2 regions of the Priestia aryabhattai genome follow, and region 2 is predicted to be linked to the other one. Evidence: riboswitches for the same ligand, from Rfam matches in the RefSeq annotation. Region 2 holds a riboswitch; the other holds the start of a gene.
The links. A riboswitch is a leader RNA that binds a small molecule or an ion and turns the genes downstream of it on or off. The one in region 2 is predicted to bind S-adenosylmethionine.

Region 1 (7,804 bases), on a different contig from region 2:
TAATTGGTTTCATAAAGCAAACCTCCTTAAAAGAATAAAATATTTTATGATAATGTATGTAAGAAAGTAGAAGAAGGTGAGTGCCTATATAACATGTGGAAAATCAAAGAAGTATTAGTCAACGATTGAAAGTACACCTTAGCGGGAGAAAACAGGCTAGTTATATAAAGAATGGAGGAAAAAAATGAAAGATGGAACAATTCTTCATAAACAGCGTTTCCCATCACCAAACCCTCGCGTGGCGCTGTGGGTGATTACATATGCATGTCAAGGGCTTAAGATTAAAGGAATGCTCGCAGAGCCAAAAGAAAAAGGGATGTATGACGGCTTTTTATACTTAAGAGGAGGTATTAAGAACGTAGGAACCGTTCGTCCTGCTCGACTCATTCAATTTGCTTCTCAAGGTTTTATTGTGATGGCTCCGTTCTATAGGGGAAATCAAGGAGGAGAAGGAAACGAAGATTTTGCAGGAGATGATCGTTACGATGCTTTTGCAGCTTACGATTTACTGAAGCAGCTGCCCAACGTTAACCATGACCGCATTCATATCTTTGGGTTTTCAAGAGGGGGAGTGATGGCTTTACTCACAGCAATTGAAAAAAACGACAGCCGTTCTCTTGTGTTGTGGGGAGGCGTCACGGATATGGTGCTGACATATGAAGAAAGGGAAGATTTAAGAAGAATGATGAAGCGGGTGATTGGAGGAACTCCTGCTAAATATCCTGAAAGATACGAATGGAGGACACCTTTGCATCGTGCTCATCTCGTCGAGCCGCCGGTCTTGCTCATTCATGGTTTAGAAGATAAAAACGTGTCGATTGATCATTCCTATCAGCTCGAATCCAAACTAAAAGAGTCCAATAAAAAAGTTACCAGCTGGTACTTTGAAAACTTTCCACATGCTTTTCCACCAAAAGAAAATCGAGAAACGGTGAAGAAGTTAACAAAGTGGATGAAAGCGCAATAAAAGATATGCTACGATAGAAAAAACAAGTAGAATAACAGTGAGGAGTGAGAAAAAAATGGGGATGCCACTAGAATTAAATACAATGATTGTGACAAAAGGCAACGAAAAACGTGTAACGGATAACATTTTTCAAATTGAGAAAAAAGGATATCGTTTGTATCCGTTAGATATTCCATTAAACATTCACAAAACGAAAAATGGAGAATGTATTGGAACTGCTGTTGTGCGTAAGGTAGAAATGGAGCAGGAAAAAACCATTGTCACATATGAACTGACAAAATTATATTCGACTAACTAAAAAACCGATCGTCCATAAGACGATCGGTTTTTTATTAGACTCTAGGTCCGCCTAATGTTGAAATGTCAGATGCTACATCATTAAAACGCTTGAAATTAGCTTTGAATTTAGCGGCAAGCTCAGTTGCTTTTTGGTTATAAGCTGTTGCATCGTTCCATGCTTTAGAAGGCTGAAGCACTTCATCAGGAACTCCCGGAACATGAGTTGGAATCGATAAACCAAAAATAGCATCTGTTACTGTTTCGGTATTAGCTAGTTCTCCTTCAAGAGCTGCTTGAACCATAGCTCGAGTGTAACTTAACTTCATTCGTTCACCCACACCGTATTCACCGCCGGTCCATCCAGTGTTTACAAGGTAGACATTTACATTATGTTCATCGATTTTCTTTCCTAGCATTTCTGCATAAGTTGTTGGAGCAAGAGGTAAGAAAGGCTCACCAAAGCATGTAGAGAAAGTAGCCTGCGGCGATGTTACGCCGCGTTCTGTTCCAGCTAACTTACTAGTATATCCGCTCAGAAAATGGTACATCGCTTGTTCTTTTGTAAGCTTGCTGATTGGAGGCAAGACGCCGAAGGCATCAGCAGTTAAAAAGACAATAGCTGTAGGGTGCCCAGCGACGCTTGGCAATACCGTATTATCAATAGAGTCAATTGAATAAGCGGCACGAGTATTCTCTGTTAAACTATTATCATTGTAATCTGCTACTTTCGTATTTTGATTTAACACTACATTTTCCAGTACGGCGCCGAAGCGAATTGCATTAAAAATTTGCGGTTCTTTTTCTTCAGAAAGCTGAATGCATTTCGCGTAGCAGCCTCCTTCAATATTAAATACACCAGAGCTTGACCAACCGTGCTCGTCATCTCCGATTAAACGACGATTTGCATCAGCAGAAAGCGTTGTTTTACCCGTTCCAGATAAACCAAAGAATAATGCAACGTCACCTTCTTCTCCTACGTTAGCAGAACAGTGCATGGATAGAATATTGTTTTGAGGAAGCAAGAAGTTCATCACTGAGAAAATAGATTTTTTCATTTCACCAGCGTACTCAGTTCCTCCAATTAGCACAATGCGCCGCTCTAATGAAAGAATAATGAAGGTTTCAGAATTCGTCCCGTCTGTTTCAGGATCAGCTTTGAATGTTGGAGCTGCTACAATTGTAAACGGCTTCACATCATCATTTGTTTTTTGTTCAGCTGAAGGGCGAATGAATAACTGCTGAGCGAATAGGTTGTGCCATGCAAATTCATTAACTACTTGAATTGGTAACTGATACTTTTTATCAGCTCCAGCATATCCATTAAAAACAAAAAGTTCATCCTGCTTCTTTAAGTGGGTTAAGACTTTTTTGTATAGCGCATCGAATCGCTGAGCAGAAATTGGCTGATTGACAGGTCCCCATTCAACCGTTTTTGAAGACACAGCATCGCTTACAATAAATTTATCCAAAGGAGAGCGACCTGTATATTTTCCGGTTTCGACTGACACAGCACCTGTAGAAGTCAGCGTTCCTTCGCGTCGAGCTAGAATTTTTTCAACAAGTTGTGGAACAGATAATTGGTGTTTTGTTGTTTTTAATTGAAGCAAACCATTTAATTCGATAGACATATCAACAGTACTCATGTGCACTACCTTCCTTTTTTAGCTATTATTTATTCATTAATGTTTGAAATTTATAATTAGTATAACACATTTATTTAATTATTCTATACTATTTAACTAAAAATGTTTGTGTATTATAAAAAAATGTACGTTATACCTATTTTAGACACATATATATGTGCTAGAAGCGAAAAAAGTGAAGTTATTTCAAGTGAAAGTCTCTTTTTGATCTGTCTTGTTAACCAAACTTAGTGATCATTCTTAATAAGGTGTACTATTTTGAAATTTGAGTATGTTACATTAAAACAGATTCAAACGTAAAGAGATGATTTCCATTTGAATGTTGTTGACAGTGAAGCGCTTTTTCATGTATTATATGTCCTTGAACGGATACTCTCTTATCCCGAGCTGGTGGAGGGACAGGCCCTGTGAAACCCAGCAACCATCGTCATTTTTTTGTGTGGACGATAAGGTGCTAACCTGATGCAAGGGCACAACCTTGATCGATAAGAGTGAAAGGCTTATGTAGAATTTGATACCTTTCCTCGATACAAGGAAAGGTTTTTTTATATTTTTTAACGTGTAATGAAAATAAGGGAATGAGTACCGTATCACAATGTATCGTATTTATAAGGAGGAAAACTGATGTCAACACAACGTCGTCTGTTCACGTCAGAATCTGTTACAGAGGGACATCCCGATAAAATTTGTGACCAAATTTCTGACTCAATTCTTGATGCTATCCTAGCAAAGGATCCAAATGCTCGTGTTGCTTGTGAAACAAGCGTAACAACTGGTTTAGTTTTAGTAAGTGGTGAAATTACAACTTCTACTTACGTGGATATTCCTAAAACAGTTCGTGAAACAATTAAAGGAATTGGCTATACTCGTGCAAAATACGGATTTGATGCTGAAACTTGTGCAGTATTAACATCTATCGACGAGCAGTCAGCTGATATCGCTGCTGGTGTAGACCAAGCGTTAGAAGCACGTGAAGGTCAAATGTCAGATGAAGAAATCGAAGCAATAGGAGCTGGAGACCAAGGGTTAATGTTTGGTTATGCATGTAACGAAACAAAAGAATTAATGCCTCTTCCAATTTCATTAGCTCATAAACTTGCTCGCCGTCTAACAGAAGTACGTAAAGAAGAAATTCTTCCTTACCTTCGCCCGGATGGTAAAACACAAGTAACAGTTGAATATGATGAAAACAACAAACCTGTTCGCATCGATACAATTGTTATTTCAACTCAGCATCACCCAGAAGTAACGTTAGAGCAAATTCAACGTAACTTAAAAGAATATGTTATTAATCCAGTTGTGCCAAACGAGTTAATTGATGAAAATACAAAGTATTTCATTAACCCAACAGGACGTTTCGTAATCGGCGGCCCTCAAGGAGATGCTGGTTTAACTGGTCGTAAAATTATCGTTGATACTTATGGCGGATATGCTCGTCACGGCGGCGGTGCATTCTCTGGTAAGGACGCAACAAAAGTAGACCGTTCAGCAGCTTATGCAGCTCGTTATGTTGCGAAAAACATTGTAGCAGCTGATCTTGCTGATAAGTGTGAAGTACAACTAGCATATGCAATTGGTGTTGCACAACCAGTATCTATTTCAATTGATACATTCGGTACAGGAAAAGTTTCTGAAGAAGTACTAGTAGATGTAGTACGCAAAAACTTTGACCTACGTCCAGCAGGCATCATTAAAATGCTTGATTTACGTCGCCCGATTTATAAGCAAACAGCAGCTTACGGTCACTTTGGTCGTACAGATGTGGAGCTTCCTTGGGAGTTCACAGACAAAGCTGAAACATTAAAAACTCAAGCTTTAGCTAAATAATAAAAAATCTCCGTGAAAACGGAGATTTTTTTTATGCCCATTGAATATCTTCAGCGGATTTTTCTACGACATCTTCATATTCTGAAAGCAAATGCTGAAAAATGGCATCCCATGATTGAGTAAGAGCATAGTGTCTCGCTGCATGGCCAAAGTGAAGCCGCTGGTGCAAATCATCGAGTAAACCTGTAATAGCCGAACCGAATTCTTCTAAGGAGTGAGGTTTGCAAAGGTAGCCATTTCGCCCGTGCTGAACCATCTGTTTAACTCCTCCTGCATTTGCTGCCACCACAGGAGTTCCAGAAGCAAGAGACTCCAGTACAACATTTCCGAAGGTTTCTGTTTCTGAAGGAAAAACAAACAAATCAGATGATGAATAGATATGAGCAAGTTGCTTACCTTCAAGAAAGCCTGTAAATGTCATATGCTCAGATGCTTGCTGCTGCATTTGTTCCTTTAAAGGGCCGTCTCCCACAATAACCCAGTGAATTTGATGGCGGATATGATCAGGTAGAGATCGTGCAATTTTCAGTAAAAAATCAGCGTTCTTTTCTTTAGCTAATCTTCCTACATACGTTAAAATGTAGGGTTTTTTAATATTATATTTAATACGAATATCAAAGCGGTCATAGTGGGGATGAAATAATTTGTGATTTACCCCTCGCGACCAAATAGCTACGTTGTGAAACCCTTGTTCTTCTAGCTGCTGTTTGGTCACTTCAGAGGGAGCGAATATTTTTTGCACAGGTTTATAAAACCATTTCATATATTTTTGCAGTGGTACACGCATCTTCTCAAGTTCATAGTGAGATAAATAATCATCAAAATTGGTATGATAAGAGCCGACAAGAGGAACACCTAATCTTTTTCCATAATAGGAGCCGCAAAGCCCCATTGTAAAAGGAGTGGCCAAATGAATAAGAGAAGGATTGAATTCCTGCAGCTGCTTTTTAATTTTTAGAACGTTTGGCAATGAAAAGCGGCTGTTTGGATAAAGGAAAAACGGCATGCTAGGCGAACGGTGAACATACGTTGAAAATGAACGGTCATGAGCAAATTCAGGAGCAAATACCTGGATGGGAATTTGCTTTGAATTGACATACTGAGTAAATTGATAAAGTGTTTTAGCAGCACCGTTAACTTCCGGAGCAAATGTATCCGTAAATAAAGCAATTCTCATTAGTATTCCTCCTATCAATTATGTTAAAAATATGTTCAGTGAAACAGCACCTGAAAAGATGCCCAGTATCAGGCCTACCATGACATCCGTCGGATAGTGCAGACCGAGATAAATTCTTGAAATTCCTACCGTTACTGCAAGCGGCAAAAGAACGGCAGCGAAGGCTGGATAAACAATCATAAGAGGGGTAACCAACGAAAAAATAGCTGTTGTATGCCCAGATGGAAATGAATGATCTTTTAATGGATTTTCTAATACTTTTGTATGTTTTAATTGAATATAAGGTCGTTGTCTCGGATATAGTTTTTTAGCAATGGCGACAGGAATATGACTAACGGCTAAAGAAAATGCACAAGCGTAAGCGACGGATGAAGGGTGCAGAAATAGCAGCAAGCACGCTATCACAATAGTAAACGTGGCTCCGCCGGCGTGAGTTAGTAAACGTAAAAATCTATTTAAGTGCTTTCGATCAAAATGTTGGTTTACACTTTTGAATAATCGGCATTCGGCATCGTATACATACTGAATTAACTTGGTTTTCATAGAGTCGCTCCCTTTTCAATAAATACGCCTTTATTATTCAGTTTAATCTTTAATTGTGGAGGCAGTACTAAAACGATGTAAATTAATATGGAAATTTCTTTACAATTGTGGGGAGAATAGAACATGATTGGAGAGTTTGTGGAGATACTAAAAAAATTCCCTCAGTATGACTTTCTGAGGGAACGTTTCCTTTATAATGAAGAATCAGATTTCTTAATAGACTTATAATACTGCCCTTTTTCTACATATTCTTTACGAATGCGCTGCATATCTTTTAAATCCTCTTCAGTCAGAGCGCGGATCACTTTAGCAGGTCGGCCGAGTGCGAGAGTATTAGGCGGTATTTTTTTACCAGGAGGCACTAAACTTCCAGCACCGATAAAAGCACCTTCACCAATTTCCGCGCCGTCTAAAATAATAGAGCCCATGCCAATGAGCGCGCGTTTGCGGACGATGGAGCTATGTAAAATGACTTGATGTCCTACTGTCACATCATCTTCAATAAGCAAAGGAGCATTTGGGCTTTGATGGAGTGTTGATTGATCTTGTATATTTACTCGTTTCCCGATAATAGTAGGTGAAACATCTCCTCTAATAACAGTGTTAAACCAAATGCTGCTTTCTTCACCAATGGTGACATCTCCAGTAATCGTGACATAATCTGCGATAAAGCAGCTGGGTGCAATGGTAGGCATTTTTTCTTTATACGGATAAATCATCAAATCATCTCCCTTTATTAGTTGAAAAAAAGTAGTAAATCTTCTAATGTAAGTGTACAAAGGTTTTTTAAGCAGGTAAACAAAAAAAGGAAGAAGGAGTAACTCAAATGCATAAATGGGAAGCAGTAAATCCAAAAGGCGTTATTGTCATGGTCCATGGAGCAGCGGAGCATCACGGACGCTATCGCTGGCTGATTGAGATGTGGCGTTCAGTTGGAATGCACGTAATTATGGGAGACCTTCCTGGCCAAGGCTTAACAACAAGAAGAAGAGGACATATCCTATCCTTTGATGAATATGTATATGAAGTAGAAGAATGGGTACGTGAAGCGCAAAAATATGATTTGCCTATTTTCCTGTTAGGCCACAGTATGGGAGGACTAGCGGTTATTCGTACGCTGCAGACAAAAAATCTCCCTATATGGGGTGCGATTCTTTCCTCTCCTTGTCTAGGATTAAAAGAGCAAGTACCGGCTTATTTAGATATGCTATCTAAAGGATTAAATAAAGTCATGCCGAACAAACTTTTCGATTTGGGTCTCACTGTTGAAAAAGCAACAAGAAACCAAGAAGTTCGAGATGAAGATGAAAACGACTCACTGTACGTTACAAAAGTTTCTGTAAGATGGTACCGAGAATTGATCCAAGC
Region 2 (7,804 bases):
GTATGAATGACCAATAAGGATAACTAATAAGGAGGAAAAACAATGAGTAACTATTACTATGACCAAGAACAAGGGCAAAATCAAAATCCACGTCAAAAATCAAGCCAAAAATCAAGCCAAAAGCGCAGCCGAAATGTACAAATGCCTGATAAAGGCTATTCTTCTCACTTTAAACCCCTAAAAGGAAGAGTGGTGACCGTTTATCGTGGAGGACCTGAATCTAAAACAGGTTATTTGGTTGACGTGCAATCAGATTATTTAATCTTAGCGGTAGAAAGCAATAATAACAATAATAACAATAATGGTGAAAATAACAATCAAAACAATCAAAACAACCAAAACAACCAAAACAACCAAAATAATAATCAACAAGAATATACCCTTGTATATTATCACTTAGCTCATGTAAAAAGCATTACTGAAGATACTATGTCAAATTCGGCGCAAACATTTACAGGAATTAGCACAGAATTAGAATTATATCGAGGAAAAACTTTTGCTGGAACTTTATCATTGATGAAAACTAAATATGTGCAGGTTAACCAAGGTGGACCTGAGAAAAAAGCAGGTCAGCTTCTTGATGTCTTAGGTTCATTTGAATCTGCTTATATAGTATTACTCACAGAGGATGACGGTGTTATCTATATTAACACTGAACACGTTAAGAGTGTAAGTGAATATCAAAATAATGATGGGAATCAAAATAACAATGGGAATCAAAATAATCAATCTGCAAATGAACTCTTCTTGAGCCAAGAACCAGAATATATGAAATCTAAGAATTTTAACGATCTGTTTGCACACCTTTCTCATAAATGGGTATCTATCAACGGTGGAGGACCTGAAGCCGTAGAGGGCGTGTTAGTACAAAGTCGAAACGGTACATTTACACTTGTTCAGAATAATCAAGTATTACGCTTACAGCCAAGACACGTTAAAACCATTTGTGTAGGAGCAAAAGGAGCTTTTAAGCAAAACGACAACAATCAAAATAACGAGCAAACAGAAGAAAATGGAGAGACTGAATCTGCAAAGTCTAAAGAAGAACGTACAGGAAGCCGCACGGGAGGACGTACAGGAGGACGCCGTACAGGAGGAGGTCGCACAGACGATCGCTCTCGAGGACGCCGTACAGGTTCACGCTCTTCAGTACCAGGCGAGAAAGTTATTAAAACGAAAAATTATCGTTGGAAAGCATGATGAAATGGAACATAAAAGGTGCTTATAAAGCACCTTTTCTATCATATAGGAAAAAGGAGGAGAATGAGTATGAGTATGAATCATTATATCAATAAAATTGTGGAATTGGATATTTCAGGTAAAACGACGTTTGTTGGCAGACTTATTGATCTTGGATTAGATATTATGGTTTTGTATAATGGACATGATTATTTGTATATTCCTCTTTTACACATGCATCGTTTGCGAGAAGTATCAGAAGAAGACTATACGGTTTTACGTGAAATAGAAGAGAACTTAATAGAAGAAAGTCAGCGGATTTCCTATCGTAATATTTTACAGCAGGCAAAAGGAAAATTTATTGAAATTTATGTAACAGGAGGAAAGTCATTGCATGGTTATATTACAAGCGTGCTGAATGATTATCTTGTGTTTTATTCTCCAGTGTATAAAAATGTATTTGTTTCTCTGCATCATTTAAAATGGCTTACCCCTTACAGTAACGAGTTAACCCCTTATTCTTTAAGTGACAAAGAGCTCCCAGTAAGGCCTGCCTCTGCACCTTTTGTCAGAAACTTTGAAGAGCAGCTTAAAAAATATGAAAATCAATTGGTTGTATTAGACTTAGGAGATCAATCAGAAAAAATTGGCGTACTTAAAGAAGTTTCTAATAATATTGTTGAATTAATTACGGCAAATGGAGAAAGTATGTATTGGAAGTTAGCTCATGTAAAATCTGTGCACTTGCCTTAGAAAAAGAGACCTCGCTGTCGTCTCTTTTTTTATGCGCTTATCAGGACAAGTGCATCGAATAAACAAATGAGATAATTTAAATTTTTTAGAAAATTATGTTGACAATAAAGAAAATCTTTATTAAAGTTATTAACAACAAACGTTAACCAACAACAATTATATAGAACTCTTATCAAGAGTGGCGGAGGGACTGGCCCTGCGATGCCCGGCAACCATCAAATGAGACATTCATTTGAACGGTGCTAATTCCTGTGGAACATCAGTATTGTTCTAACAGATGAGAGAAATCGTGTATAAACGAACACTCTTCCATCTGTGAAGAGTGTTTTTTATTTTGAGTTAAGGAGAGAAATAGATGAAAATTGAAACTTTATTAGTTCGTTCAGGAGTAGGCCGTGACCCTTCAACAGGTTCTATTACAACACCCATTTACCAAGCATCAACATTTGCTCATCCTGCTTTAGGGCAAAGTACAGGATTTGACTATGCACGTACGGCAAACCCTACTCGTACAGCATTGGAAGAAGCAATTGCAGCTTTAGAAAAAGGAGAAGTAGGAGTAGCATTCGCTTCAGGAATGGCGGGTGTAATGGCAGTTTTAGCGCTATTTAAAAACGGAGATCATTTAATTGTATCAGAGGACTTATACGGAGGAACGTACCGAGTACTAAATGAAATCTTTTCAGAGCAAGGAATTACTGTTTCGTACGTCAACACAGCCCATCTCGATCAAGTAAAAGATGCGCTTCGTCCCAATACGAAAGCTTTATTTATTGAAACACCTACAAATCCAATGATGCACGTGACTGATTTGCCAGAAGCTATTGCATTAGCTAAACAGCATGATTTGCTTACTATTGTTGACAATACATTCATGTCACCTTACTATCAGCGTCCTTTAGAGCTTGGAGCAGATATTGTGATACATAGTGCGAGCAAATACATTGGTGGTCATAATGATGTAGTTGCTGGTCTTGTAGTGGCTCGATGTAGTAGCTTAGGAGAGAAAATTCGTTTTTATCAAAATGCAGCTGGGGCAATCTTAGGTCCACAAGATAGCTGGTTGTTATTGCGCGGTGTTAAGACGCTAGCGCTTCGTATGGAAAAACATAACGAAAACGCACTGAAAATTGCAAATTGGCTTACTACCCATGATCTCGTAGAAAAAGTGTATTACCCTGGTCTTGAAACACATCCAGGTTATGAAATCATGAAGAAACAAGCGACTGGATTTGGAGGCATGATTTCTTTTGCTGTCTCACGCCCTGACATCGTGTCCACGCTTTTGGAAAATGTCAAAGTTATTACGTTTGCAGAAAGCTTAGGAGGTGTGGAAAGTTTGATGACATTCCCAGCTCGTCAAACACACGCTGATATTCCCGAGGAAATTCGAAATCGTGTCGGAGTAACAAACTGTTTACTGCGATTATCAGTTGGAATTGAGCACGCAGATGATTTAATTAAAGATTTGAAGGAGGCATTTGATGCATACCAACAATAATAAACATAGATTTGGTACGAACTTAATTCATGCAAATACAGGAATTGACGGTCATTTTGGAGCGGTTAACGTACCTATTTATCAGGTGTCCACATTTAACCAAGAAGATGAGACGAACAACGGCCGCTATGACTATTCTCGTTCAGGAAACCCAACTCGTGAGGCTTTAGAAAACACCATTGCTCAGCTAGAAAATGGATACGCTGGGTTTGCTTTTTCATCAGGTATGGCTGCCATCTCATCGGTGTTATCTATTTTTGAATCAGGGGATGAAATTTTAGTTTCACATGATACGTACGGCGGGACATATCGTGTATTAACACGGTTATTTTCAAAGTTTGGTATTAAAACAACCTTTGTTGATACAACGAAGGTTGAGAAAGTAGAAGAAGCTATCACAAAAGATACGAAGGCTATTTATATCGAAAGCCCTTCAAATCCATTTTTACACGTAACGGATATTAAAGCAGTAGCAAGTTTGGCGAAGGAGCGCAATATCCTTACAATTGTGGATAACACGTTTTTAACACCTTATCTACAGCAGCCGATTGACCTTGGTGTAAATATTGTGATTCACAGTGCTACAAAATATATCAGCGGCCACAGTGACGTCATTGGTGGTTTAGTTGTGGTAAGCGATGAAAAGCTAGCAGAAGAAGTAAAGTTTGTACAAAATGCTTTTGGTGCTATTCTAGGACCACAAGATTGTTTTTTGCTTCTTAGAGGAATCAAGACACTAAAAGTTCGTTTAGATCAGCAGTTAAAAACAGCACTGCAGTTTGCGAAGTGGCTTGAAGAACAATCTTTAGTAAGCCGTGTATACTACCCAGGCTTAAAAAGTCATCCGGATCACAAACTGATTTCAGAACAAGCAAATGGATATGGAGCTATGATTTCTTTCCAAGTACAGGATGAAAAAGTAGCACGACATATTTTACAAGGAGTCAAATTGGCTTCAATTGGCGTTAGTCTAGGTGCAGTTGAATCAATCTTAACGCATCCTGCAACAATGTCTCATGCAAGTATCCCAAAAGAAGTACGTGATGAAAAAGGAATTACTGATTCCCTTCTTCGCCTTTCCGTAGGATTAGAGGAATTCGAGGATTTGAAGCAAGACTTTAACGCTGTTTTTCAAAACTTAGAAGAGAAAGCCTTAATTAAATAAAGAAAAGGACTTCCATCAAGGAGGTCCTTTTTTGTAGTTATATACAGCTATCTAAAAGGTTTGTGTATAGTGACGTAAGCGCAACTTTTTCATCAGAGGAAAGGCTGCTGTTTAGAATTCTTTTTATGCCAAGATGATATTTTATATGCGGTGTTTGTCGGACGCGCGGATGAGTCATTTCATCCTTTAAATCTTTCAGAATGGCTTCGTGAAGCTGATCTTCACTTGTCATGGATTGTTTGGAAGCGAACGAACGGTTCAACCATAGGGTTTGATAAGCTGCTAGTAAATGTTCAGAAGTCATTGTGCAAAGAGCTCCTTTAGATTAGTTTCTTCATTATAGTAACTTATAGTTTACCACAAGTATTAATACGTGTACGTAACTTTTACAGAAGCAGATACAGTCAAGGACTGAGCTTGAATAGGGGGAGAGGCTGCTAATAACTTAGGCGAGGAGCCAGATGACTGATAGACGGGGCCTTCTTCGATTAAAATAGGGATTTGGTTAATCGGAAGCTGTAGCGTATTAGCAATGGTAAAGGCCTTTTCTTTGGCATTTAATAAAGCTTTACTTATCGCTTCTTGTTCATATTTATCATCATTCGTAACGTGAAATTGAAGGTCTTGCGCTACATTGGCTCCGCTTGAAAAAGTAGCGTTATAGACATCGCCAGCTTGTTTTACATCTTGTACTCTTACTCTAAACAAGTGCTGTACTTCGTATCCTGTAAGAGTCGATTTTCCATCACTGTAATCATATTTAGGATTTATGGTAAAGGAAGCCGTCTCAATTTGCTGGTCATTGATTCCAAGGTTTTTCATCTCTTGCAGCAGAGTATTTGAAACAGCTGAATTTTCTTTTAAGGCTTCTTGAACATCTCGGTTCTCCGTGCGCGTTCCAATCGTCATGGAAATTTCATTTGGAATTGCTGCAGCTGTTCCTTCACCAATTACTTTAATTTCTCTATTTTGTGTATCTACGCGCAGTTGCTGTGTAGGTTCATAAGGGAAATAAGAATGTTGCATACAAAAAAACCTCCTTCACTGATCTTTAGTATGTATATGATAAGAAATGGAGATTAAAAACAAAAAAGATACACAAGTAAAAACTTGTGTACCTTTTTGTTTATTTCGATTCTTGCATTAAAATTTCTTTCATTTCAATAAATTGATTTTGAACATCGTTTGACGGTTTCTTTGTTATTAAACTTACGACGATGACAGCTAACAGACTTAAAAAGAACCCAGGAATCATTTCATAAAGAGCATCTTTTAAAGTTGGTACGTTCACCCAAATCAATACAGTGACAGCGCCTACAATCATACCTGCAAGTGCTCCCCATCGTGTCATACGCTTCCAATACAGACTCAGCAGAATAGCAGGACCAAAAGCAGAACCAAATCCAGCCCAAGCATAGCCGACCAATCCTAAAATGGTATCACTAGGTCTCAAAGACAGCACAATAGCGATAATTGCAACGCCTAAAACCGCAGTTCTCCCCACAGTCACAAGCTCTTTGTCAGAGGCTTGACGACGAAAAAATGTTTTGTAAAAGTCTTCTGTAACAGAGCTTGCTGTTACAAGTAGCTGAGAAGAAATGGTACTCATAATCGCAGCTAATAAAGCAGCATATAAAAACCCGGTAATTAAAGGGTTAAAAAGTATATCTGCAAATTTAATAAAAATAGTTTCAGGATCTGCTAGCTTCATACCCGTTTTTTCTACATATGCAATTCCAACAAGTCCTGTCAGCAACGCACCAATAATAGAAATAATCATCCAGCTCATTCCAATACGGCGTGCGGGTTTTAATTCCTTAACAGAAGAGATAGCCATAAAGCGAACGATAATATGAGGCTGTCCAAAATAGCCAAGTCCCCAGGCTAAGAAAGATATAATACCTAAAACCGTTGTACCCTTAAAGATGTCAAGGTATGTTGGATTAACTTCCTGGACAATATCCATTGTTGTGTTGACGCCTCCAACATCGGTGAAAGCCACAATGGGTACTAAAACTAAAGCAAGAAACATAATAACACCTTGAACAAAATCTGTTAAACTAACGGCTAAAAATCCACCGAAAAGAGTGTAGGCAATAACAACAGATGCTGTTACAAACAAGCCAATCTGATAATGTAAATCAAATGCTGATTCAAATAAGCGTCCGCCTGATACCATACCAGCTGAAGTGTAAAGAGTGAAGAAGATAAAGATAACGATCGCTGATACCGTTCGAAGAATTTTGGCATGGTCGCCAAATCGATTTTCAAAAAAGTCTGGAATTGTAATGGAGTCGTTCGCTACTTCCGTATAAGTGCGAAGACGCGGAGCGAGGATTAAATAATTTAAATAAGCACCTATAGACAATCCCACCGCTAGCCATACGCTAGAAAGGCCCGTTACATACATGGATCCAGGAAGCCCCATTAACATCCATCCACTCATATCGGAAGCACCAGCTGAAAGGGCGGTAACGGCTGGGCCTAGTCCGCGTCCTCCTAACATATAGCCAGCTACATCTTCAGTGGTTTTTGTATAGGCATACCATCCTATTCCGAGCATTCCCACAAAATAAATACCGAGTGAAATATAAACTCCAATATCCACAAAATCTCCCCTTTATGCATTTTTTATGCATGAGATAAGTAATACATCTCATGAAAACATCTTATGGTTTTTAAAACTAACAAACTTTTCTTATACTATCAACCCACAAAATCGTAAATTTTCTAAGTCTAAAATCCCCTAAACCTTTATACAAAAGAAATGAAATCGTTTTCAAAATAAAGTAAAATAAAAATATTCAGAAATTAATAGCGGGTTTTTTATGCAATATTTTATGCAGTAAGTAAAATAAAAAGAGCATTTTATAAAATGCTCTTTTGACATTCATGTATATTAGCGTGAATTTGGAAACACGCGTCGAACAACTTCCGAAAACTCGTCAAACAGTCCAGAAACGGGTTTGCCGGTTTGAAGCTTGTCTACATATCCGTTCATACGGTTTACAAAGTCAGGGTTTGTTGATACAAAAACTCGATGAACACTGCCGTCTGCTTTTCTTACTTCATGTGCAATCTTATGTTCCATATCTTTTGTAAGATTACCTTCTTTATTATCATCTAATACAGCTGCCACATAAGCGGTATGATCAGTTACGATTACATTAGCATCTTTTACGTTTTTTAATGCTACGATACGATCA

Region 1: another riboswitch for S-adenosylmethionine. It lies ahead of metK (methionine adenosyltransferase); the one in region 2 lies ahead of M3225_RS16435 (trans-sulfuration enzyme family protein).

Annotation. Positions count from the first base shown of each region.
Region 1 covers NZ_JAMBOQ010000001.1:1,231,270-1,239,073, reverse strand. Annotated here, with positions in the region: gene M3225_RS06375 (ABC transporter substrate-binding protein) at 1-13, opposite strand, end outside; gene M3225_RS06370 (alpha/beta hydrolase family protein) at 185-967, shown strand; gene M3225_RS06365 (DUF2584 domain-containing protein) at 1,023-1,265, shown strand; gene pckA (phosphoenolpyruvate carboxykinase (ATP)) at 1,300-2,889, opposite strand; SAM riboswitch class I at 3,264-3,381, shown strand; gene metK (methionine adenosyltransferase) at 3,514-4,716, shown strand; gene M3225_RS06350 (glycosyltransferase family 4 protein) at 4,748-5,893, opposite strand; gene M3225_RS06345 (phosphatase PAP2 family protein) at 5,912-6,436, opposite strand; gene M3225_RS06340 (gamma carbonic anhydrase) at 6,628-7,155, opposite strand; gene M3225_RS06335 (alpha/beta fold hydrolase) at 7,263-7,804, shown strand, end outside.
Region 2 covers NZ_JAMBOQ010000003.1:652,762-660,565, forward strand. Annotated here, with positions in the region: gene M3225_RS16425 (spore coat protein) at 142-1,200, shown strand; gene M3225_RS16430 (hypothetical protein) at 1,270-1,932, shown strand; SAM riboswitch class I at 2,099-2,216, shown strand; gene M3225_RS16435 (trans-sulfuration enzyme family protein) at 2,288-3,433, shown strand; gene M3225_RS16440 (trans-sulfuration enzyme family protein) at 3,417-4,598, shown strand; gene M3225_RS16445 (hypothetical protein) at 4,636-4,902, opposite strand; gene M3225_RS16450 (SIMPL domain-containing protein) at 4,965-5,624, opposite strand; gene putP (sodium/proline symporter PutP) at 5,725-7,206, opposite strand; gene M3225_RS16460 (YhcN/YlaJ family sporulation lipoprotein) at 7,498-7,804, opposite strand, start outside.